4 regions of the Pseudoalteromonas sp. AWH4_217 genome follow, and region 3 is predicted to be linked to each of the others. Evidence: predicted binding sites of a transcription regulator. Region 3 holds the regulator's gene; each other region holds the start of a gene.
What was found. Region 3 encodes ArgR, which controls arginine synthesis, uptake and breakdown. Its sites were predicted from a motif close to ANTGAATANNTATTCANT; they were not measured.
Positions count from the first base shown of each region.

Region 1: a site for ArgR is predicted at 4,718-4,735, ahead of ACXAH1_RS23765 (OadG family protein). Genes of this name have one in related genera too.
Region 2: a site for ArgR is predicted at 2,187-2,204, ahead of argC (N-acetyl-gamma-glutamyl-phosphate reductase). Genes of this name have one in related genera too.
Region 4: a site for ArgR is predicted at 1,466-1,483, ahead of gltB (glutamate synthase large subunit). Genes of this name have one in related genera too.

Region 1 is NZ_JBSWYM010000035.1:12,769-18,741, forward strand. It holds gene alaS (alanine--tRNA ligase) at 1-2,340, shown strand, start outside; gene ACXAH1_RS23750 (aspartate kinase) at 2,344-3,564, shown strand; gene csrA (carbon storage regulator CsrA) at 3,655-3,846, shown strand; gene ACXAH1_RS23760 (YcxB family protein) at 3,899-4,375, opposite strand; gene ACXAH1_RS23765 (OadG family protein) at 4,804-5,064, shown strand; gene oadA (sodium-extruding oxaloacetate decarboxylase subunit alpha) at 5,079-5,973, shown strand, end outside.
Region 2 is NZ_JBSWYM010000002.1:129,362-135,334, forward strand. It holds gene ACXAH1_RS02315 (GMC family oxidoreductase) at 1-48, opposite strand, end outside; gene ACXAH1_RS02320 (hypothetical protein) at 58-546, opposite strand; gene argE (acetylornithine deacetylase) at 965-2,128, opposite strand; gene argC (N-acetyl-gamma-glutamyl-phosphate reductase) at 2,301-3,311, shown strand; gene argB (acetylglutamate kinase) at 3,315-4,097, shown strand; gene ACXAH1_RS02340 (ornithine carbamoyltransferase) at 4,106-5,026, shown strand; gene ACXAH1_RS02345 (argininosuccinate synthase) at 5,061-5,973, shown strand, end outside.
Region 3 is NZ_JBSWYM010000015.1:28,887-34,859, forward strand. It holds gene ACXAH1_RS17705 (ABC transporter permease) at 1-1,483, shown strand, start outside; gene ACXAH1_RS17710 (ABC transporter ATP-binding protein) at 1,483-2,514, shown strand; gene ACXAH1_RS17715 (Dyp-type peroxidase) at 2,657-3,568, shown strand; gene argR (transcriptional regulator ArgR) at 3,578-4,045, opposite strand; gene mdh (malate dehydrogenase) at 4,319-5,251, shown strand; gene serA (phosphoglycerate dehydrogenase) at 5,344-5,973, opposite strand, start outside.
Region 4 is NZ_JBSWYM010000005.1:310,269-316,241, reverse strand. It holds gene gltB (glutamate synthase large subunit) at 1-1,183, opposite strand, end outside; gene ACXAH1_RS08275 (Grx4 family monothiol glutaredoxin) at 1,710-2,057, opposite strand; gene ACXAH1_RS08270 (Fe-Mn family superoxide dismutase) at 2,330-2,911, shown strand; gene ACXAH1_RS08265 (PrkA family serine protein kinase) at 3,378-5,300, shown strand; gene ACXAH1_RS08260 (YeaH/YhbH family protein) at 5,324-5,973, shown strand, end outside.

The DNA of each region.
Region 1 (5,973 bases), on a different contig from region 3:
CATACCTTTTTCGAAATGCTGGGGAATTTTAGTTTCGGTGATTACTTTAAAAAAGACGCCATTCGTTTTGCCTGGGAGTTTTTGACAGAAGAAATCAAGCTTCCCAAAGAAAAGCTGCTGGTGACTGTTTATCATGAAGACCAGGAAGCGTACGACATCTGGGCGAAAGAAATGGGGGTTCCGGAAGATAAGATCATTCGTATCGCGACATCGGACAACTTCTGGTCGATGGGTGACACAGGTCCTTGTGGTCCTTGTTCTGAAATCTTTTTTGACCATGGCGAAGAGATCTGGGGCGGACCTCCGGGCTCACCGGAAGAAGACGGTGACCGCTTTATTGAGATTTGGAACCTGGTCTTTATGCAGTATAACCGTCATGCCGATGGCACGATGGAGCCACTGCCTAAGCAATCAGTTGACACAGGCATGGGCCTTGAGCGTATTTCTGCAATCATGCAGGGCGTGCACTCCAACTATGAGATTGACCTGTTTCAGGCATTGATTGCTGCCGCTGCCAAGGTCACAGGTGCACAGGACCTTGAAGATAAATCGCTGCGAGTGATTGCTGACCACATTCGCTCTTGTGCCTTTTTGATTGCAGACGGTGTGATGCCATCTAATGAAGGGCGCGGTTATGTATTGCGTCGTATTATTCGCCGTGCAGTACGTCACGGTAACAAGCTGGGTGCCAAAGGCGCATTCTTCTATCAGTTGGTCAGTGCACTGAGTGAGCAGATGGGTGACGCTTACCCTGAGCTGGTCAAGCAAGGTGCCATTATTGAAAAAGTCCTGCGTATTGAAGAAGAGCAGTTTGGCAAGACATTAGACCGTGGTCTGGCTATCCTGGAAGAGCACTTGGCGTCTCTGGAAGGTGACGTGATCCCGGGTGATGTGGTGTTTAAGCTCTATGATACCTATGGTTTCCCGGCGGATTTGACCGCCGATGTAGCCCGTGAGCGCTTTATGACTATCGATGAGCGCGGCTTTAAAGACTGTATGGAAACTCAGCGTAAAATGGCTCAGCAGGCCGGTAAATTTGGAGCCGACTACAACGAGCAGCTGAAATCTGAAAAATCGTCAGACTTTAAAGGCTATGATGCCACTCACTACACCGGTACTGTGGTGGAGCTGTTCAAAGAAGGTCAGTCTGTTTCAGTACTTGAAGACGGTGAAACGGGTATTGTGGTACTGGACCGCACGCCGTTTTACGCCGAATCAGGTGGTCAGGTTGGTGATACCGGTAGCCTGAAAGTGGCAGCGGGTGAGTTTGTTGTTACAGACACGCAAAAGCTGGGTAATGCCATTGCGCACCATGGTCAGGTTACAGGCCGTATTGGTGTGAATGACAAAGCGGATGCGCAGGTGGATTCCGCGCGTCGTGAAGACATTAAGAAAAACCACACAGCGACACATATTTTACACGAAGCGCTGCGTCAGGCGCTGGGCGAGCATGTTGCTCAAAAAGGCTCTTTGGTCATGGCAGACAAGCTGCGTTTTGACTTCTCTCACTTCGAAGGGGTGAGTAAAGCACAGCTGCGTGACATTGAAGATGCCGTCAATGCCCAGATCCGTACAAACTTCGCACTCAATACTGAGTTAATGGACATTGATGCGGCCAAAGAAAAGGGCGCAATGGCGCTGTTTGGCGAAAAATACGACGACGAAGTGCGCGTAGTCTCGATTGGCGATTACTCTATCGAACTGTGTGGTGGTACACACGTATCACGCGCCGGTGACATTGGCTTGTTCAAGATTGTGTCTGAAGGCGGTATTGCTGCCGGTGTACGCCGTATCGAAGCGGTAACCGGTGCTGAAGCCATTAATTATGTGGCCAGTCAGGAACAAACCCTGGCAGAGATTGCGGCGTTAGTGAAAGGCGATAATAGCAGCGCACTGGATAAAGTCGCGGCTCTGATCGAGAAAGCCAAAGGCCTGGAGAAGCAGGTGTCTCAGCTAAATGACAAGCTGGCCAGTGCTGCGGGTGCATCTTTGCTTGAGTCTGCAATTGAAATCAATGGTATCAAAGTGTTGATCGCCAATGTGGCTGGTACTGAGTCAAAAGCACTGCGTGGCATGGTTGACGACCTGAAAAACAAGATGGGCTCAGGGGTTATTGCGCTGGGCGTAGCCAATGGTGATAAAGTCAGCTTGATTGCGGGCGTGACCAAAGACTTGGTTGGCCGTGTGAAAGCGGGCGAGCTGGTTAACCATATGGCTGCTCAGGTGGGTGGTAAAGGTGGCGGCCGTCCGGATATGGCGCAGGCTGGCGGTTCTGAACCTCAAAACCTGGATGCGGCACTGGCCAGTGTTTCTGCATGGCTGGCTGAGAAAACGCAATAACACGTGGCGCTCATTGTTCAAAAATTTGGTGGCACTTCGGTGGGGTCTATTGACCGCATCGAAGCGGTCGCCGACTTGGTCGTCAGAACCCGACAGGCTGGCCATCAAGTTGTGGTGGTGCTGTCGGCGATGTCTGGTGAAACCAATCGTTTGATTGAGCTTGCCAAACAGATAGATACACAGCCCAATCCCAGAGAGCTCGACGTTCTGCTTACTACGGGTGAGCAGGTGTCCATTGCTTTGCTGGCGATGGCCATTATCAAACGTGGCCACTCCGCGATCAGTATGCTGGCTGAACAGGTCGGTATCTACACTGACAACATGTTTGGCCGGGCGCGTATCACACATATTGAGACGGCTCGCCTGCGACAAGAGCTGGAGCAGCATCATATCAGTATCATTGCTGGTTTTCAGGGGCGTGATCAGGAAGGTAATATTACCACCCTGGGCCGGGGCGGAACGGATACCAGTGCGGTCGAAATAGCAGCCGCGCTTGGTGCAGATGAGTGTCAGATCTACACTGATGTGGATGGTGTCTACACCTGTGATCCCCGTATCGAACCCAAAGCTCGCCGTATGACTCAGGTCACTTTTGAGGAGATGCTGGAGTTGGCGAGTTTAGGTGCTAAGGTGTTGCAGATACGCTCAGTTGAGGCCGCGGGGCGTTATAAATTACCATTGCGGGTTTTATCTACCTTTAAGCCAGATGCCGGGACCTTGATAAACTACGAGGACAACCCCATGAATAATAAGGTGGTATCAGGGATTGCCCATCAGAAAGATGAGTGTCTACTGATAGTCAGACAGGTACCTGAGAGCCCTGCAACCTTGGCTGCAATCTTGTCACTCTTTGGTGAATATGCCATAGAAGTAGACATGATCAGTCAAATGAATCAACAGACTGGCAAAATAGACTATGCTTTAACTGTGCATAGCAATGATCATCTGCAGGCGCTGGATGTGCTCAAGACGCATCAGCATACGTTTGGGGCAGTTGAAATCGTCAGTAACTCAGCGGTTGCAAAAATATCAGCGGTAGGGGTGGGGTTAAAATCGCATTCAGCGAATGTCGGAACATTCTTTTCTGCGCTGGCGGCAGAGAATATTTCACCCTTGTTAGTTGCAACCTCAGAAATAAAGATTTCAGTATTAATCGATGAGCGATATCTTGAGTTAGCAGTACGTGCTCTGCATGACGCTTTTAAGCTGGAAAGTGACGATTAAGCAATAATTTTGCTTACTTTTACGGAAACTTTTCATTAAAATGAACAAGACGCGGAATCTTTTAAATTTTGGAATAACAGGAGCAAGAGAATGCTAATTCTAACTCGCCGTGTAGGCGAAACTCTAATGATAGGTGATGAAGTAACTGTAACCGTATTAGGTGTTAAAGGAAATCAAGTTCGTATTGGCGTTAACGCCCCTAAAGATGTTTCTGTACACCGTGAAGAGATCTACATGCGTATTCAGGCTGAAAAGTCTAACCCAACAACGGGTAATATGTAAGACACGGCCATTCCCGGCGTCCATGCCCGGTAGAATTCGAGAAAGTAGCCACTCATTCGTGGCTATTTTTTTTGCTCAGAATAAAGTTTAGTGCGTCGCTGGACAGGGCTTTTTTTGAGATGTATTGATTTGTACCTGCTCGTACTAGAACCACACCTAATTCCGTTTCCGCGATCTCATTCACATCCGCCCAACGTATCTGATATGACTTATAAGGGTTGGTTGCTGTGATCCCCTGCTCATCAATTTCCAGTGTTATTTTACTGCCACTGGCACGGGTAACCATTTGCCTTGCTACCCACCAGGGGCGTCGATAATAGTGTGCAATGCACTCTAAAACGGCTAGCAAAATCAAAAAGTTACCTAAGTATGCGTTGTTGAGGCCATAAATTGAAACGCAACCAAGAATGAACAAGAACGCGACCAGCGCGTACTTGGGCTTGCTTACGTTGCTGTAAGGCAATGATTGATCGAAACATTCACGAAAGTAATTTTTATCCAGTGTAAATTCGCAGTGAAACACAAACACAACTCCAGTTATCTCATCCTCCCATTATACCTCTAATTCGCCTGCGTGAGCGACTTTACGTAAACTGCGGATTACCTCGCTTGGTAATTGTTAACAGTCTAAAGAAATGCCTTTCTTGGTCATACCAATTGTATGTTTCCGTTCTGGGTCGCTGCCTCAGTGAATATTTTTTATGCCACCTCTCTATTTTTGTCAGGTATCTTGACTATTTTTCATATTTATTTGGCTGTTTTCATTAAATATTCATTTGGAATATTGTAACAGGTTGAATTTATGTGTTTATTTCAATTGGTAATACCAATTTACACGTGAGTTTACAAAGCGACCTGTTTTGCTATGATGATTGCATAAATATCTATAAATTGTGGCTATCTATTGTATCTGCATGATGTCACGTAAAAAATGTTAACAACAAGGGGAGAGCAGAGATGGACATTACAGCCTTACTGGCTCAGGCCGCCAACTTAATGCTGACCGGCATGGTCGGGGTGTTCGTATTTTTGTCTATTTTGATCATCGCAGTGAAAGGGTTATCCAGGTTTGCTGCTCCGGCAGAACAGACACCACCAAGTTCGCGGAGAACTAAATCAAAGCCGACGAGTGAAGAACAGGTACCCGGTGAGCATCTGGCAGCTATCAGCGCTGCGATTTCACAATACCGCAATCAGCACTTCCAATCAGAAAAATAATCAAGGGGTCCTTTATGTCACAGCTCAAACTTACAGAACTGGTACTGCGCGATGCACATCAATCGCTATTAGCCACTCGTATGCGACTGGAAGATATGCTGCCAATTGCTGAGAAACTGGATCAGATTGGTTACTGGTCAGTCGAATCCTGGGGAGGAGCCACTTTTGATGCCTGTATACGGTATTTGGGTGAAGATCCCTGGTATCGGATCCGCGCTCTAAAAGAGGCTATGCCCAACACTAAGCAACAGATGTTGTTGCGTGGCCAGAACTTGTTGGGATATCGGCATTATGCTGACGATGTCGTTGAAAAGTTTGTTGAGCGTGCTCACCACAATGGTGTCGATGTATTCCGAATTTTCGATGCTATGAACGATGTACGCAACCTGGAAACCGCTATACGTGCAGCCATTAAAGTGGGGGCACATGCGCAGGGTACCATCTCATATACGGTCAGCCCGGTACATACCCTGGATATGTGGCTGGCGCAGGCGAAGCAGTTGGAGCAAATGGGGTGCCATTCAATCTGTATTAAAGACATGGCAGGTTTACTAAAACCTTATGATGCCGAAGTGTTGATCCGTGAACTGAAAAACACGGTGTCTGTTCCAATCGCCATGCAATGTCATGCTACTACGGGCCTGAGTACCGCAACGTACCAAAAAGCGGTGGATGCAGGCATCGATATGCTGGATACCGCCATCTCGTCCATGAGTATGACTTATGGTCACAGTGCCACAGAGACTTTGGTGTCGATCGTTGAGGGCACTGAACGGGATACCGGACTGGACTTATTGCAACTTGAAGAAATTGCCGCTTACTTCCGTGATGTCCGTAAAAAGTACGCAGCTTTTGAGGGCAGTCTAAAAGGGGTTGATGGGCGTATTTTATCGGCGCAAGTTCCGGGAG
Region 2 (5,973 bases), on a different contig from region 3:
GCCGGCCCCGACGATGACCACGTCGTATTCTGTATGATGATGTGTCATGCTGCTTTCCTAATCCAGGTTAAGTGGTTTCGCTGATTGGCCGGGAAAGGCCCAGGTGCCATACCCAGGCTGCTTCGCACCCATGGGGTGACTGCCCAGGGCATTCCACACCAGGCCCTGGATATAGGCATTGCTTGAGATCACGTAGTCTTCAACGGGCTTTTTGTCGGCGCTGAAATCATCCACCCCATACAGGGCATTCCAGTCGGCAGGCAGCTGATACCAGATAGAGAGGTACCACATCTTGATGATGTTTCTGGCAACCGGGCCCAGTTTGGCGCAGTTCCAGATGCGGTCGTAAAATTGTGCCTGATTAGATTCACACTCGAGTGAGCCAACCTCCTCTGCTCGGTGATAGAGTTCCTGTATAACGTCCTGACGAACCCACTGACTGAGTGTCTTACAATAAGTGGGACCCACGCCCGTGCCCTGTAACTCGACCAGATCGTAGCCAGTCAGAGTGGCACTGAGACGATAAAAATCGGTCAGTCTGTACATAAGTTTGCCCCTGATTAAGTGATAAGAGAAATGTATGAGCGGCACACATCAGAGGAAGGAAAACGGCGCAGCAAACGGCGGTCAGCTTGCTGTGTAAGTAGCGGCTTAGGTCACGACAGATACAATGGCACAGGCCATGGTAATTGGTATGACAGAGTGGTTTGCACATCTTTTGCCCCTTCCTTGCCAGTAGACAGATACTGCGGCGTCCTATGCTGACAGTCGATGGCCCCGAACGGCCAGAATGCACCGCAGCCATAAAGCAACGGCACATCTTTAACAGGTAAAAGCCTGCTCTGAGTTGCGATTGACGGATCGCATGCTGGCAGGCTGATACCGACTATGTGTTACATCTGTTCAGGTATAGTTGCTGAGGGGGCGTCTTGCAATTACATGTTATTACACTGCGCTAAGTTGATCAGGCAAAACATTGCTGTTTGATCAACTCAGTCAGGATCTGCTGGCTGGGTTTTATTTTTTCCATCGCGAGATACTCATCTGGTTGATGTGCCTGCGCAATGGAGCCGGGTCCCATTACGATCGTCTCGCAACCAAGCTGCTGTAAAAAGGGGGCTTCTGTACAATAATTCACGGCCACAGCCTGCTGACCTGAAATTTTTTCAGCCAGTTTAACTAAGGAGCAATCTCTTGTGCCATGAAAGGCGGGAATGGGGTCGTGCAAGTCAATCACTGACACGCTGTCGGGATAACGCGCATTGATCGGAGCAACGGCCTGCAGTAACAAGGCCTGGAGCTCTGCGATGCTGAGTCCGGGCAGGGGGCGAAGGTCAATATGCAGCTCGCAGCAGCCACAAATTCGGTTGGCATTGTCGCCTCCGTGAATATGACCTAAATTCAAGGTCGGGTAAGGAATTGCAAAATCCTCAAGTGAATATTTATTCTTTAAATCTTCTTTTAACTGTAACAGATTGGTCATCACCTGCTGCATTATCTCGATGGCATTTAAGCCACGATCCGGATCGGAGCTGTGCCCCGAACGACCCGTTACCCGAATCGCCGAAGACATATGTCCCTTGTGGGTATAAACCGGCACCATATCGGTGGGTTCACCTATGATACAGCGCTCTGGCTTGAGGTTGCTGTGGCGTGCAACCTCCTGTGCACCTGCCATAGTGATCTCCTCATCTGCGGTGGCCAGGATCATGATCGGGGCGCTTTGTGGTATGTCTTGAAGATCTTCCAACGCTTTCAATACAAAGGCAAAAAAACCTTTCATATCAATGCTTCCTAAGCCATAAAATCGATTGTCCTGCTCGCTGAGGGTGAAGGGGTCAAAGTTCCAGCGGCTGTCATCAAAGGGTACGGTGTCTGTGTGTCCGGCGAGCATCAGGCCACCGGTTTGGACTGCCTGGCCCGGCGGACATTTTCTGGCGAGTAAATTGAATTTGCCTGGCGCACTGTGTAGCTCTGAGATTTCAGTACTGAAACCCAGTTGCTCACACCACTGGGCAAGCAGTTCAATGACCGCCCTGTTGCTTTGGTTGAGCGTCTGATCGAGGGCACTGATAGAGGGCCGGGCAATCAGCTCGCGGTACATAGTTTTAAAGTCGGGTAATGACATTGCAGTATCCTAAAAATATTTATTCAAACCTGTTGCATAAAAATCTATATGTATGTAAGGTGAATATCAATTCATTTTTTCAGCATAAATATAGAGGGTGCAACAATGCGACGATAACATCATCAATAGCAGATATATGGGTTTTGTGTTTACTAATTTATAAGAGTTATCGATGTTTAACGTAGCAATTGTTGGCGCCAGCGGATATAGCGGCGCAGAGCTGGCCAGTTTGGTGGCCTGCCACCCGGGTTTGAAACTGAGTGGCTGTTATGTGTCAGCAAATAGTCTGGATAAAGGGAAATATCTGAGTGAGCTATATCCTGAACACACAGGTTTACTTGATGTCTCCCTGCTCCCTTTGACGGATGAGACGTTTGCAGACATAGCCGACAGCGATGTCGACTATGTCTGCCTTTGTACTGACCATAAAGTCAGCGTCGAGTTGGCTCAAACCTTTCTAAAAATGGGCAAAAAAGTCTTCGATTTGTCGGGGGCTTACCGGCTCAAAAGCAGCACCGATTATGAACAATACTATGGCTTCAGCCACCCTTACTCACAATGGCTGGACAAAGCGCGTTACGGTCTGGTGGAGTGGTATGGCGAATCACTGAGCGAAGCTCAGCTGGTGGCGGTGCCCGGCTGTTATCCAACCGCTGCGCTGAACGCACTTAAACCGCTTAAGCAGGCTGACTTACTTAGTGACAGCACCATTATCATCAATGCCGTATCGGGTGTGACCGGCGCGGGTCGCAAAGCCAGCCTCACTACCCATTTTTGTGAGGTATCTTTGGCGCCTTATGGCCTGTTTAATCATCGGCATACTCCGGAGATTGAGCGTTACCTTGATCACCCCGTGTTGTTTACACCGCATTTGGGGAATTTCCCACGGGGTATTCTGGAAACCATTTATGTCTCACTCAAGCCGGGCGTTTCAGAGCATCAGGTTGCACAAGCCTATCAGGTGCTGGCAGACGAGCCGCTGATCCGCCTCAAAGGTGCAAACATGCCTTCAATCAAAGGGGTGGCAAACCGTGCATTTGTCGATATTGGCTGGCAGCAGCAGGGGCAGCAACTGATTGTCACAGTGGCCATAGATAATCTATTGAAAGGCGCGGCAGGACAGGCACTGCAGTGTATGAATCTGGCCAGTCAGTATCCGCATGAACAAGGGTTGATGGGGTAACTTATGACAGATAAAAAAATCTGGGTGATTAAACTGGGTGGCGCAGTACTTAACTCAGAACACGCCGCCCATGACTTATTCAAAGCACTTCATTTATTAGCGCAACAAGACAGCAGGCTAGACTTTGTGGTGGTCCACGGTGGTGGTGCTTTGGTAGACAGCTGGTTGAGTGATGCCGGGTTTGCCACTGCCAAGCATCAGGGATTACGGATCAGCCCCAAAGAGCAAATGCCGTATATTGTTGGTGCGCTTGCCGGGTGTGCAAACAAGCAGTTAATGGCCCAGGCAATCACGGCGGGTTTAAATCCCGTTGGGATCAGCTTATATGAAGCGGGCCTGATGACTTCGCAAAAGCTTAAGGCGTTGGGGCAAGTTGGTACCTGTGAGCCGCATCATGACAGCTTGGTCCCCGAGCTGCTGGCAACCGGCAGAGTGCCGTTGGTGAGTTCAATTGGCATAGGCGCAGATGGTGCGCTGTTTAATGTTAACGCGGATGAAGCGGCGGCTGCGCTGGCACATCAGCTGGGCGGCGAACTGATCTTTATGACCGATGTAGATGCGGTACTGGACGGGGCTGGCCAACCACTGGCACAGCTAAATAGTGAGCAGATAGAACAACTGATAGCACAGAAGGTGATTGTGGGCGGGATGGAGGTCAAAGTTAAGACCAGTCTTCACGCTGCCCGACATTTACGACGTGGGGTGTACATCTCCAGCTGGCAAAAGCCAGACAACTTGGTTGCCCTGATAGCCGGGCAGCACGTCGGTACTCACATTTTACCTTAGGAAGCCTTATGTCGACTCACTTTATTACCGGTCTGGAATTTGATAAAAGCCAGGCTCTGAAACTCCTTGCGCTGGCAAGCGACATCAAACAGCAGCCACAGGAATTTGCACATGCTTTGGCGGGCAAATCTGTGGTCACTTTATTCGAAAAGCCCAGTCTCAGAACCCGTTTGTCGTTCGACATTGGTATCAACAAGCTTGGCGGCCATGCGGTCTATCTGGATCAGCAAAACGGCGCAATGGGCAGTCGTGAATCCGTGCAGGACTTTGCGCTGAACATTGCTACCTGGGCAGATGCATTGGTGGCGCGTGTTTCTTCCCATCATACCCTTGAGGTGCTGGCTGAGCATTCTGATATTCCGGTGGTGAACAGCTTGTGTAACTTATACCACCCATGTCAGGCGCTTGCAGACTTTCTGACTTTGCAGGAAGTATTTGGCGATGTCAGCCAGATCAAACTGGCTTATCTGGGTGAGGGAAACAATGTTTGCCAATCTTTATTGCTGCTGGCAGCAACGCTGGGAGCAGATTTTGTCGCTGTGTGCCCCAAAGGACATTCGCCTGATGCGCAAATTGTAAAACAGGCAGAGCAAATTGCTGCGGTGAATGGGGCGTCTGTGATGATCAGTGATCGTATTGAAGCCGCAGCCGGTGCCAACGCTTTGTACACAGATACCTGGGTCTCAATGGGCAGCGACACGTCACTGGAGCAGGCAAAAACCACCTTTATGCCTTATCAGCTCAATCAGGCATTACTCGAACAAACCGGGGCCAGCACAGTGCTGCATTGCCAGCCTGCGCACCGGGGCTATGAGATCACCTCAGAGGTTATGGACGGTCCTAAAGCGCGGATCCTGCAACAGGCAGAAAACCGCATGCACGCACAAAATGCTCTGTTACTGGCGCTGATGAACAAGCAGCTCGTCTGAGCCAATAAGATTCAAGAATTAAGGTAAAAATATCATGAAAAATATCAAAAAAGTCGTTCTGGCATACTCAGGTGGTCTGGATACGTCGGCCATTGTGCCCTGGTTAAAAGAAAACTACGGCTGCGAAGTTGTTGCGTTTGTGGCCGATGTCGGCCAGGGGGATGAAGAGCTTCAGGGCGTTGAAGAGAAAGCCCTGGCATCTGGTGCCAGTGAGTGTCACATCGTCGATTTGAAAGCTGAGTTGGTCAGTGAGTACATTTACCCGACTTTGCAAAGCGGTGCGGTATACGAAGGCACTTATCTGCTGGGCACTTCCATGGCGCGGCCAATTATCGCCAAAGCACAGGTTGAGGTCGCTCGCAAAGTGGGTGCGGATGCACTGTCTCATGGTTGTACCGGCAAAGGCAATGATCAGGTGCGTTTTGAATCTTGCTTTGCCGCGCTTGCGCCTGAGCTTGAGGTGATTGCTCCATGGCGTGAATGGTCACTGTCTAGTCGTGAGTCCCTGCTGGATTATCTGGCCGAGCGCAATATCCCCTGTGCAGCATCCGCAACCAAAATCTACAGCCGTGATGCCAACGCCTGGCATATTTCTCATGAAGGTGGCGAACTGGAAGATCCCTGGAATCAGCCCAGCGATCAGGTCTGGACCTGGACGGCTTCGCCTGAGCAGGCACCCAATGAGGCTGAACTGGTCAGTGTACAGATTGAGGCCGGTCAGGTAACGGCGGTCAATGGCCAGCCTCTGACACCTTATCAATGTTTGCTGACGCTCAACGAAATTGCCGCCAAACATGGTGTGGGCCGCATTGATATTGTCGAAAACCGCTTGGTGGGTATGAAGTCGCGGGGCTGTTACGAAACCCCGGGAGGCACGGTTATGGTGGCAGCGCTTCAGGCCATTGATGAGTTGGTTCTGGACAAAGCCAGTCGTAAATGGAAAGAAA
Region 3 (5,973 bases):
TTATACCCGTAACACCATAGTGCTGATCGCTGGTGTAGTGACGCTCAGCTCACTCATTGCCCTGCCGCTGGGGTGGTTAACAGCCTACTGTCAGTTTCCCGGTAAGCGGATATTTGAGTGGGCATTGATGTTACCCCTGGCACTTCCTGCTTACATCATCGCATACGTTTATACTGATTTACTCGATTACGCCGGGCCGGTGCAGATCTGGTTGCGACAGCAATTTGGCTGGCAGGGGCCGGATGATTACTGGTTTTTTGACCTGCGTACTTTGCCGGGCGCCATAGTTATGATAGCCCTGGTGCTTTATCCCTATCTGTATTTGATTTTCAAAACCGCTTTGAGAGAGCAGTCTTTCAAGCTGGTGCAGGCCAGTCAACTGATGGGCATGAGTCCGGCGCAGAGTTTCTTCAAAGTGAGCTTACCTTTATCCCGTGGTGCAATTGTCGCGGCATTGGCGCTGATCAGCATGGAAACTATGGCCGACTTTGCCACCGTGCATTACTTTGCGGTAAGCACCCTGACAACAGCTGTGTACGACACCTGGCTGGGATATTATTCGCTGACTGCCGCAGCCAAGATCTCGGGTATCATGCTGTTGTTTTTGTTTGTCGCGCTGTTACTTGAGCGTATGAGTCGTAAAGCACAAGTGGTACATGAACGACAGTCCGGGGTGAACGACACCTATCTTTACGATTTGACGGGTTATCAGGGGTGGCTGGCCTGGGGGTTTTGTATGCTGATCCTCGGTGTCGCGTTTTTTGTGCCGGTTGGCATACTCCTCAATTACGCGTGGCATTATTTTGATCAGGCCTGGAATGTGGAGTTTTTTACTTACGCGCTGCAGAGTCTGAAGATCAGTTTATACGTGAGTGTTATCGCAATGATGATCAGTTTATTGGTGGTGTATTATCAGCGTATTGAACCGGGCAAACTCTCCCCGTTACCAGGCCGGTTTGCCAGTACCGGATATGCATTACCAGGGACAGTTCTGGCAATTGCGGTGCTATTACCGCTCACTTTAATGGACACCAAACTAAATGAATGGTTTGATGGCTCAGGCTTTGAACCCGGCCTGTTACTGAGTGGTACTTTGTTCGCTATGGTTTTTGCCTATGTCGTGCGGTTTTATGCGATTGCCCACGGTGCCGTGGAATCGAGTTTCGTCCGTATTAGTCCGAGTATTGATATGGCCAGCTTATCTCTTGGGAAAGGGCGCTTTCAGACCCTGACCCGGGTTCATATGCCTTTACTTAAACGCGGACTGCTGACCGCTGGCTTATTGGTGTTTATTGAATGTATGAAAGAACTGCCAGCGGCACTGCTGTTAAGACCATTTAATTTTGAAACCCTGGCCACCCATGTTTATCAGTATGTCAGCGATGAGCAACTTGAACTGGCCTCTATCTCTGCCTTGTTTATCGTCCTGGTTGGACTGATCCCGTTATACTGGGTTAATCGCTCAATGGAACAACACAACTAATGCCAAGCTTAGAAATTCAATCGTTACACTACCATTATGATGGTCACCCAGTGATCCAGCAGCTTGATTTAACGGTGGCTGAGAATGAAATAGTTTGCCTGCTCGGTGCCAGTGGCTGTGGTAAAACGACAACCTTAAAGGCAATTGCCGGGTTATTGCATCCCCAGCAAGGTGAGATCCGTATCAATGGCAAAAGTGTCAGCGGCGAGCGACATTTTGTGGCGCCTCAGCACCGCAACATCGGTATGATGTTTCAGGATTATGCACTGTTTCCGCACCTGACCGTTGAGCAGAATATCGCCTTTGGTCTCAATAAACTGAGCAAGTCCGAAAAGCACAGTCGTGTGGCACAAATGTTGGAACTGGTGCATCTGGAAGGCTATGCGAAACGCTTCCCCCACGAGTTATCTGGTGGCCAGCAGCAGCGGGTCGCCATTGCCAGAGCCCTTGCATACCATCCCAACTTGTTGTTGCTGGACGAGCCGTTTTCAAACATCGATGCGCAGGTGCGCTTTCAACTGATCAAAGATATTCGCGATATTATTAAAGATCAGCAGGTATCGGCGATTTTTGTCAGTCACTCCAAAGATGAGGCCTTTGCTTTTGCCGATCGGCTCGCCATTATGCATCAGGGGCAAATTGCCCAACTAGGCACACCCAAAGAGCTCTTCCAGCATCCAAGCAGTCGCCAGGTGGCTGAATTTTTGGGACAGGGTGCCTACGTGACGGCACAGCGTCACAACGGTGCTCAGGTTGAAACGGCATTTGGATCTGTGGAGTCCCTGATTGATATTCAGAGCTCGGTACAGGAAGGACAAATATATCTCAGACCCAGTCATATAGAACTGTTTAATGCAGAGCAGGGTCAGGTTGAAGTGACGCAACATCGCTTTGTCGGGACTGAGTATTTGTATGCCATTGAGCTGGAAGGTCAGAAGTTAGAAGTAGCGATGCCATCAGATAAACCACTGGATCTCTCTCAGCCTGTGAGTTTGAAAATTAAGCCCCATGCGATAAACTTCTTTTCTTAAGGCATAACAATTCGTTACATTACCTAATAGCAAATTAGGGTAGGGCGATGACCGGGCGTGCGTGGTGATGCCCAAAAGAGACGGGTACAACCGCACCATCCAGGTTTAGTATGGCGCGTTGATTTGATGATAGGAAGGGGTGATGGCGCAAGCACAATCAGGGGTATGTGCCGAGGCAAATCTGCATGGTTTGCACTTATTTTTTAACGTACTGGATGGCCAGGACGAAGTTGTGCGCTCGGCGCTCAGTCAGGCTGGCAGGTTGCAGGATGAACTCAGTGATCGTTTTTCTGAGGCCATGCTGAGCAGTTTTGTGGCCATTGGCGCACAATACTGGCCCCACATTTATCCCGAGTTTATACCTCCTCAGCTAAAGAGCTTTCCCCTGATTAAAAGCAGTGAGCACTTGTGCCACAGCCAGCCGTTTGATCTGCTCTATGTGATCCGCTCAGACAGAGAAGACGTTAATCACTTGTTTGCGCAAAGTGTACTGCACATGCTGGCGGGCAGTGTTGAGCTGGTTGCTCAGGTACGCGCATTTCGATTTCTCGATGGCCGTGATTTCAATGGCTTTGTCTATGGCGCTGATATCCCCCATGGGCGCTTCAAACGCCAGGTTGCGCTGGTGAGCAACCCGGACGGCCTGGATGATCAGGGGAGTTATATTCACGTACAGCGTACTCAGTTTGATTTGGCTCGCTGGCAGGCATTGCCCTTGTCTGATCAGGAGCAACTGATGGGCCGTACTCGACTGGATAATGAGTTGATTGAAGATGCTCCCCCCTACAATCATGCCCGGCTCAACGAGATAAAGGACAGCGAAGGGAAGCCTTTGTTACTTAATCAAAGTATGCCGTATGGGGATGTTTATGAACAAGGCAGCCTGTGGCTTAGTTGCGCAGCGAAAGGCAATGCGTTTGAGCAATTACTGCATAGCCGGTTTGGGTTGTGTGGAGACGGTGATTACGACCCTCTGCTGGACTACTCTCAGGGTGACATGGGCGCTGCGTTTTTTGCGCCATCGCTAAATTTTCTAAAGCAAATGGCGCAGTAGTCACCGCTATCAGACATTATCAAACAGGGTCTTCACTCGCTCCAGAGTCTCATCAATCTCAGAGACCTTGGCGGGGGCAATAAAAATGGTATCGTCGCCTGCGATGGTACCAAGCACCCCGTCTGCAGAACCTAAAGAGTCCAGAAGTCGGGCAATGAGCTGTGCTGCTCCCGGGCTGGTACGAATAATAATCATCATTTCATTGTGTACTATGTCAATCACCAGCTGACGCAGCGGGCTTTTGGCTGTGGGCACACCCATTTCTGCCGGTAAACAATACACCATTTCCTGTTTAGCATTGCGGGTCCGGACAGCACCGAACTTGCTCAGCATACGAGAGACTTTGCTCTGGCTTATATTATCGAACCCCTGTTCTTTTAGGGCATCGACTATTTCACCTTGAGAACCAAAATTTTCTTCTTTTAACAGGGCCTTAAAGGCTTTGACGAGGGCTTCTTGTTTTTCCTGCGGCTGCATATTCAGTACTTCTTTGTGACTCAATTGCTAGGATTCTACACAAAACCACTCTGTTACCCAAATTTATGCACAAGAAGATTCTTCAAGCGGGCAGGATTTCCTATATATGAAACTGACATTGGGGCGTAAACCATTAGTAGCAGTATTTGTCGCGAACTTTACAACTATAGTCGAAAAAAAGACGAAAATTGCGCGGATAAATTTGTTTTTGGCGGCGCTTTTCATTATCTTTACAGCACATTTAATTCCACCTTCAAATTATGGAGAATTCCAATGAAAGTTGCTGTATTAGGTGCCGCTGGCGGTATCGGTCAAGCATTGTCTCTTTTGCTTAAAAACGGTTTGCCTGCTGGTTCTGAGCTTGCGCTATACGACGTAGCGCCAGTAGTACCTGGCGTAGCGGTTGATCTGTCTCACATCCCTACAGCGGTAAAAGTCGCTGGTTTTGGTAAAGATGACCTGGATGCAGCGCTGGTTGACGCAGACATCGTTCTGATCCCTGCGGGTATGCCACGTAAGCCGGGCATGGACCGTGCTGATCTGTTCAATGTGAATGCAGGCATCATCAAAACTTTGTCTGAAGGCATTGTTAAGAACTGTCCTAAAGCCCTGGTTGGTGTGATCACTAACCCAGTTAACGGCACAGTGCCAATCGTTGCTGAAGTGTTCAAAAAAGCAGGCACTTACGATCCGGCTCGTGTATTCGGTGTGACTACACTGGATGTTATCCGTGCAGAGACTTTCATCGCTGAGCTGAAAGGCCTGAACGTAAGCGATGTGAAAGTGCCAGTGATTGGTGGTCACTCAGGTACTACTATTCTGCCTCTGCTTTCACAGGTTGAAGGTGCTGAGTTCTCTGATGAAGAAGTCGCTGCACTGACCAAGCGTATTCAGAACGCCGGTACTGAAGTGGTTGAAGCTAAGGCGGGTGGCGGTTCTGCAACTCTGTCTATGGGCGCAGCTGCAGCACGTTTCTGCTTCTCACTGGTTAAAGGCCTGCAAGGCGAAAACGTCGTTGAGTATGCGTACGTTGAAGGCAACACTGGCGATGCAACTTTCTTCGCACAACCAGTACGTCTTGGTAAAAACGGCGTAGAAGAGCTACTGCCATATGGCGAGCTGAGCGCGTTTGAGCAACAAGCAAAAGACGACATGCTGGCAACTCTTGAAAAAGACATCAAAGAAGGTGTTGATTTCATGGCATAATTGCCAGCTTACTGAGCAAAACTTTTGCCTGGTAAGTGAAACGAAAAAAGCCTGTCATTAGACAGGCTTTTTTGTGTTCGTTAACACAGTGGTTAGTGCAGGATACGGGCACGAATGGTGCCTTCAACCGCACTCAGCTCTTTTAAAGCAACTTCAGAGTGATCGCTGTCTACATCAATCACCACGTAACCTATGCTGTCGTCGGTTTGCAGATATTGGGCTGCGATGTTGATACCATGTTGTGCAAACGCTTGGTTAATTTGCGTCAGCACACCAGGACGGTTCTCATGCACGTGCAACAGGCGACTGCGATTAGATAGCTCTGGGAGTGATACTTCAGGGAAGTTCACCGCCGTAACTGTTGAGCCATTGTCAGAGTACTTGGTCAGTTTACCGGCAACCTCGATACCAATGTTTTCCTGAGCTTCCTGAGTGGAGCCTCCGACGTGTGGCGTCAGGATCACATTGTCGAATTGGCGCAGTGGCGAGACAAACTCCTCATCATTAGACTTGGGCTCGACAGGGAATACGTCAATGGCTGCACCTGATAGCTTACCTGCACTGAGTGCTTCTGCCAGTGCATCGATATCCACGACGGTACCACGTGATGCATTGATCAAAATGGCACCTTGCTTCATTACTTCCAGCTCAGCCATACCGATCAGGTTTTTGGTTTGCGACGTTTCAGGCACGTGTAAACTCACCACATCAGCCCGCTGCAA
Region 4 (5,973 bases), on a different contig from region 3:
CACCCGGTCCAACACGCCCTTTCTCAACCACTTCATCGGGCTCGTAATCCCATATGCCCACTTCAGAAGCCAAAGTGATGAACCCGTCCTGCGTAATGACGTAACGCGCCGGACGCAGACCATTTCTGTCGAGGTTGCAGGCCGCAAAGCGACCATCAGACATAACGATGCCCGCAGGTCCATCCCAGGGTTCCATGTGCATCGAGTTAAAATCGTAAAATGCTCTGAGCTCATCATCCATTGCACGGTTTTTCTGCCAGGCAGGTGGCACCAGCATACGCATAGCGCGAAAGATATCCATACCACCAGCAAGAAACAGCTCCAGCATGTTATCCAGACTGGATGAATCTGAACCGCTTTCGTTTACAAATGGTGCCGCATTTTGTAAGTCAGGCAACAGAGGCGAGGCAAACTTATATGCACGCGCTTTGGCCCACTGCCGGTTTCCGGTAATAGTGTTTATCTCACCATTGTGTGCCAGGTAGCGAAAAGGTTGAGCCAGTGGCCAACGCGGTTGCGTGTTCGTCGAAAAACGCTGGTGAAACACACAAATAGCACTGGTCATTCGGATGTCAGCCAGATCAAGATAAAAATTAGGCAGATCCGCTGGCATCATCAGACCTTTATAGATGGTTACCAGACCCGACAAACTCGCAATATAAAAGTCTGGATCTGACTCCAGCTGCTTCTCAATACGACGACGTGCGATATAAAGTCGGCGTTCCAGGTCTTTTGGACGCCATCCTTCCGGCGCAGACACGAAGACCTGTTCAAACAGGGGCAATTGCTCCGTTGCGATAGGACCAAGCATGCCTGGGTCGGTAGGGACAGTTCGCCAGCCCACCAATGTCAGGGTTTCTTTTTCTAGCTCGTTGTTGATGATGTCACGGGCTTGTTTGGCAAGCGATGGATCTTGGCTAAGGAACACCATACCAACCGCATAATTTTTGCCAAGATGCCACTCGTTTTCAGCCGCTACAGCTCTGAAGAAGCTGTCTGGCTTTTGTAATAATAAACCACACCCATCCCCAGTCTTCCCATCCGCTGCGATGCCCCCGCGGTGCTGCATTCTGTCCAGACCGGTAATTGCCGTGCGGATCAGCTTGTGGCTGGCCTGACCTTGTGTGTGCGCGATCAAACCAAAACCACAGTTTTCTTTTTCTAATGCCGAGTCATATAACATGGACTCCTCCCCTTGCTACAACTGCCAGCCGGTAATTTCAGACGAATTACTGGCAGATAATCAAAGCTAGCCCTGATTAGTATTCGAGTCAATACAATAAAGAATAGTTATTCACATACATGAATATTTCTCATAAAAAAGGTACTTAAAAAACGCCCTGGTAATTTACAAATATTTCAACACACGTAGAGAAACACAAAATGACACCGGTATCAAACCAAAAAAGTGATAAATAACACCTGTAAAAAGGGAAGTTTACGTTAACGTAATACCCAACATAACACTGAATAAATATTCATTATTTCGAGTGTGAATTTGGCAACCCCTTAATCTATGCAGGGTTAATGCTTGACGCATGCGTAAACTTGGTGTTGCAAAAGCTAGAATAGGCCGTGAAATTAGCGAAAAGATCTCAATGATTAGAAGCTGTGTTCGCAGGTATAAGCAGACATGAATGAAAAACAATGGCACATAAAAAAAGGCATGCAACTAACGCTGACATGCCCCAAAACGACTGCAAACAGAATTACTCTGTTTTTTCAGCGTCGTCTTCTTTATATTTTGCAGCCGTTTCTGCGATCAGCGGTTGCAACTCACCTTTTTGGAACATTTCAATGATGATGTCGCATCCACCAATCAACTCACCTTCAACCCAAAGCTGCGGAAATGTTGGCCAGTTGGCATAATGAGGCAGCTCAGCACGAATGTCTGGGTTAAGCAGAATATCGACGTAAGCAAATTGCTCGCCACACGCCATCAGCGCTTGAGATGCCTGCGAAGAGAAACCGCAGTTAGGTAACTTGGGCGATCCCTTCATATATAGGATGATCGGATTTTCTGCGATTTGCTGTTTAATCTTTTCAATGGTTTCCATTATTTACCTCAAAATGACGATAGCATAGCTCAGCATATCATCCACTTTGCCAGTCAACCTCTTCTTTTGTCAGTTAGCCCGTACAAAATGAATGCAATCTAAGCCATTCATTCTACAAGTCTTGGCTATTGCCATTGCTGTTTGCCAAAACTTGAGTAAAATACTCAGGAATTATAGTATCACTATATGCCGTCAAATCGTATAGAAATGTAAGCTAAGATAGAGATTGCTTCTATTTGCTTTGGCAATTTAACAACGAAATGGAGATTAACATGGCTTTTGAACTACCGTCACTTCCGTATGCAATCAACGCGCTTGAACCGCATATTTCTCAGGAAACGCTTGAGTTCCACCACGGTAAACACCACAACACGTACGTTGTAAAACTGAACGGCCTTATCCAGGGCACAGACCTTGAGAACAAATCTTTAGAAGAAATCGTATGTAACTCTGAAGGCGGCGTATTCAACAACGCAGCGCAGATCTGGAACCACACTTTCTACTGGCACAGCCTGGCACCAAATGGTGGTGGCGAGCCAACTGGTAAAGTTGCTGACCTGATCAATGCGAAATGGGGCTCATTCGCTGCATTTCAGGAAGCATTCAACGATAAAGCAGTTAACAACTTCGGCTCAAGCTGGACTTGGTTAGTGCAGCTTGCTGACGGTTCTTTGGACATCGTCAACACCTCAAATGCGGCAACGCCACTGACAGAAGAAGGCGTAACGCCAATCATTACTGTAGATCTGTGGGAACACGCTTACTACATCGATTACCGCAATGTGCGTCCAGACTACCTGAAAGGCTTCTGGGCACTGGTTAACTGGGATTTCGCAAACGAGAACCTTGCTTAATTTCAGACTGTGTAAAAAGGCGCTTTTCAGAGCGCCTTTTTTAGCGCCTTTCTCTCTTCGACTCCCTCCTGTGGCATATATTTCAGCCGTTTGTTCGTTTCTTTACAGTTATAAATCGCCATACAACGATCCACTTAGTCAGTGTCGGCAAACCATGCATTTTGTTGTATTGCCTGTGTGAGCAAACTAGCGCTTATATCAGACTAAATAGCAATTAAAAACTACATTCAGAGTGCACGAATTAGCTTAGAGAAGGCGACTTTGTGCTCCTAATTTGACCATTTGTTTGAAAAACTCGATTAAATGCACTGTAAAGATCAATTGATGAGAAAATTTCACACCTGTACAGTAAGTTTGGTGAACATTAAATTACTGGAATTTTTGGGCAAATTTTAAATATCCCGACTAAACTTTAGATAGCCTTGCATTAAGAGACCGCATCATCAACAGGTTATTGGAGTTCATTATGAGTATATTTGAGCATTACCAGTCCAGATACGAAGCGTCCCAAGAAGAAGAGTTCACCATAGCGGAATATTTGGAAATATGTAAAGAAGACAAAGCAGCTTACGCCAGTGCACCGGAGCGTTTGCTTATGGCAATTGGTGAACCAGAAATGGTCGATACTTCTACGGATGCTCGGCTTAGTCGCCTGTTTTCAAACCGAGTCATTGCTCGCTACCCTGCATTTCATGAATTTTACGGTATGGAAGACGCCATTGAACAAATAGTGTCTTATCTCAAACATGCCGCGCAGGGCCTTGAAGAATATAAACAAGTACTTTATTTGCTCGGTCCTGTCGGGGGGGGTAAGTCATCCATTGCGGAAAAACTCAAATACTTAATGCAGCAAGTACCTATTTATGCGATCAAAGGCTCCCCCGTAAACGACCATCCTCTGAGCCTGTTTAACCCACTGGAAGACGGCGAATTACTGGATAAAGAGTACGGGATAAACAGCCGTTACTTGCGTACCGTGATGTCTCCCTGGGCGACCAAACGATTGCATGAATTCAACGGCGATATTTCTAAATTTAGAGTCGTAAAACGGTATCCCTCGATCTTGGACCAGACTGCCATCGCAAAAACAGAACCGGGTGATGAGAACAACCAGGATATTTCAGCACTGGTTGGTAAAGTCGATATACGAAAACTAGAGCATTATGCCCAAAATGATCCTGACGCCTACTCTTATTCAGGGGCTTTGTGTCTGGCCAACCAAGGGTTGATGGAATTCGTGGAAATGTTTAAGGCGCCCATTAAAGTTTTGCACCCTTTGCTCACTGCAACACAAGAAGGAAATTATAACGGCACAGAAGGGATTTCCGCCCTTCCCTTTAACGGCATCATCCTTGCTCACTCCAATGAATCAGAATGGCAGTCGTTCAAAAACAACAAAAACAACGAAGCATTTTTGGATCGGGTTTTCATTGTTAAAGTGCCCTATTGCTTGCGTGTTTCTGAAGAAGTTAAAATCTACAAAAAGTTGATTGAAAACAGTGAGCTCAGAACTGCACCATGCGCACCGGGCACGCTTGAAACACTTGCGAAATTTTCTACGTTGTCACGTATCAATGAGCCCGAAAACTCCAGCATTTACTCAAAAATGCGCGTCTATGATGGCGAAAGCCTCAAAGACACAGACCCTAAAGCTAAGTCTTATCAGGAATATAGAGATTATGCCGGTGTGGATGAAGGCATGACTGGCCTCTCTACCCGTTTTGCCTTCAAGATATTATCTCGGGTCTTCAACTTTGACCACGCTGAAGTCGCGGCAAACCCAGTTCATTTGTTCTATGTACTGGAACAACAAATTGAACGTGAACAGTTCAGCGCAGAAATTCAGGAACGCTACTTAAGCCACCTTAAAGGCTATTTGATTCCACAGTATGTTGAATTTATCGGCAAGGAACTACAAACTGCGTATCTCGAATCTTATTCAGAATACGGACAAAACATTTTTGACCGCTATGTCACTTATGCCGATTTTTGGATTCAGGATCAAGAATACCGGGATCCGGATACTGGCCAGCTATTCGACAGAGCTGCACTCAATGCCGAACTTGAGAAAATAGAGAAGCCCGCAGGCATCTCAAACCCCAAAGATTTCCGGAATGAAATCGTCAACTTTGTATTGAGAGCTCGCGCTCATCATAATGGTGCAAACCCAGTCTGGACCAGTTATGAAAAGCTCAGAACCGTAATAGAGAAGAAAATGTTCTCGAACACGGAAGAGTTGCTGCCGGTTATTTCTTTCAACGCAAAAACCTCAGCCGAAGATCAGAAAAAACACGAAGACTTTGTCAATCGAATGATGGAAAAAGGCTATACCCAGAAACAAGTCCGGTTGCTATCTGAGTGGTATTTACGAGTTAGAAAATCTCAATAACATTAGCGGTTGGAGGGTGTTCTATGGCACATTTCATCGATCGTCGACTGAATGGCAAGAATAAAAGTACGTTGAACCGTCAACGCTTTATCAGACGCTATAAAAAGCAGATAAAAGAAGCGGTTTCAGATGCCATCAACAAAAGAAGTGTTACTGATGTCTCCAGTGGAGAGAGTATTTCTATTCCGCAAAGAGACATCAGTGAACCCATTTTCCATCAAGGGAAAGGGGGTAATCGAGAGCATATTCACCCCGGCAATGACCAATTCACGACCGGAGACAAAATTCAGCGTCCCCCCTCAGGTCAGGGTGGCGGCGCCGGAGAAGGCAACGCGAGCGACCAAGGTGAGGGTCAGGACGATTTTGTGTTCTCAATTTCAAAAGACGAATATCTGGATCTCTTATTCGAAGACCTGGAGTTGCCAAACCTGCAAAAAAGTCAGCTCGACAAGTTAGTACAAATGAAAACGCACAGAGCTGGCTTTTGTAACGATGGTATGCCAAGTAACTTGGATATCGTAAGATCGTTGAAAGGCTCAGTGGCCAGGCGCATTGCTATGACCGCAAGCAAAAGAAAACAGCTCAAAGAGCTAGAAGAGCAATTAGCGGCTTTGCTTGAAGAACCTGTACCAAAGCAAACGCAAATTCAGCAACTTGAACAAGAAATAGCAGA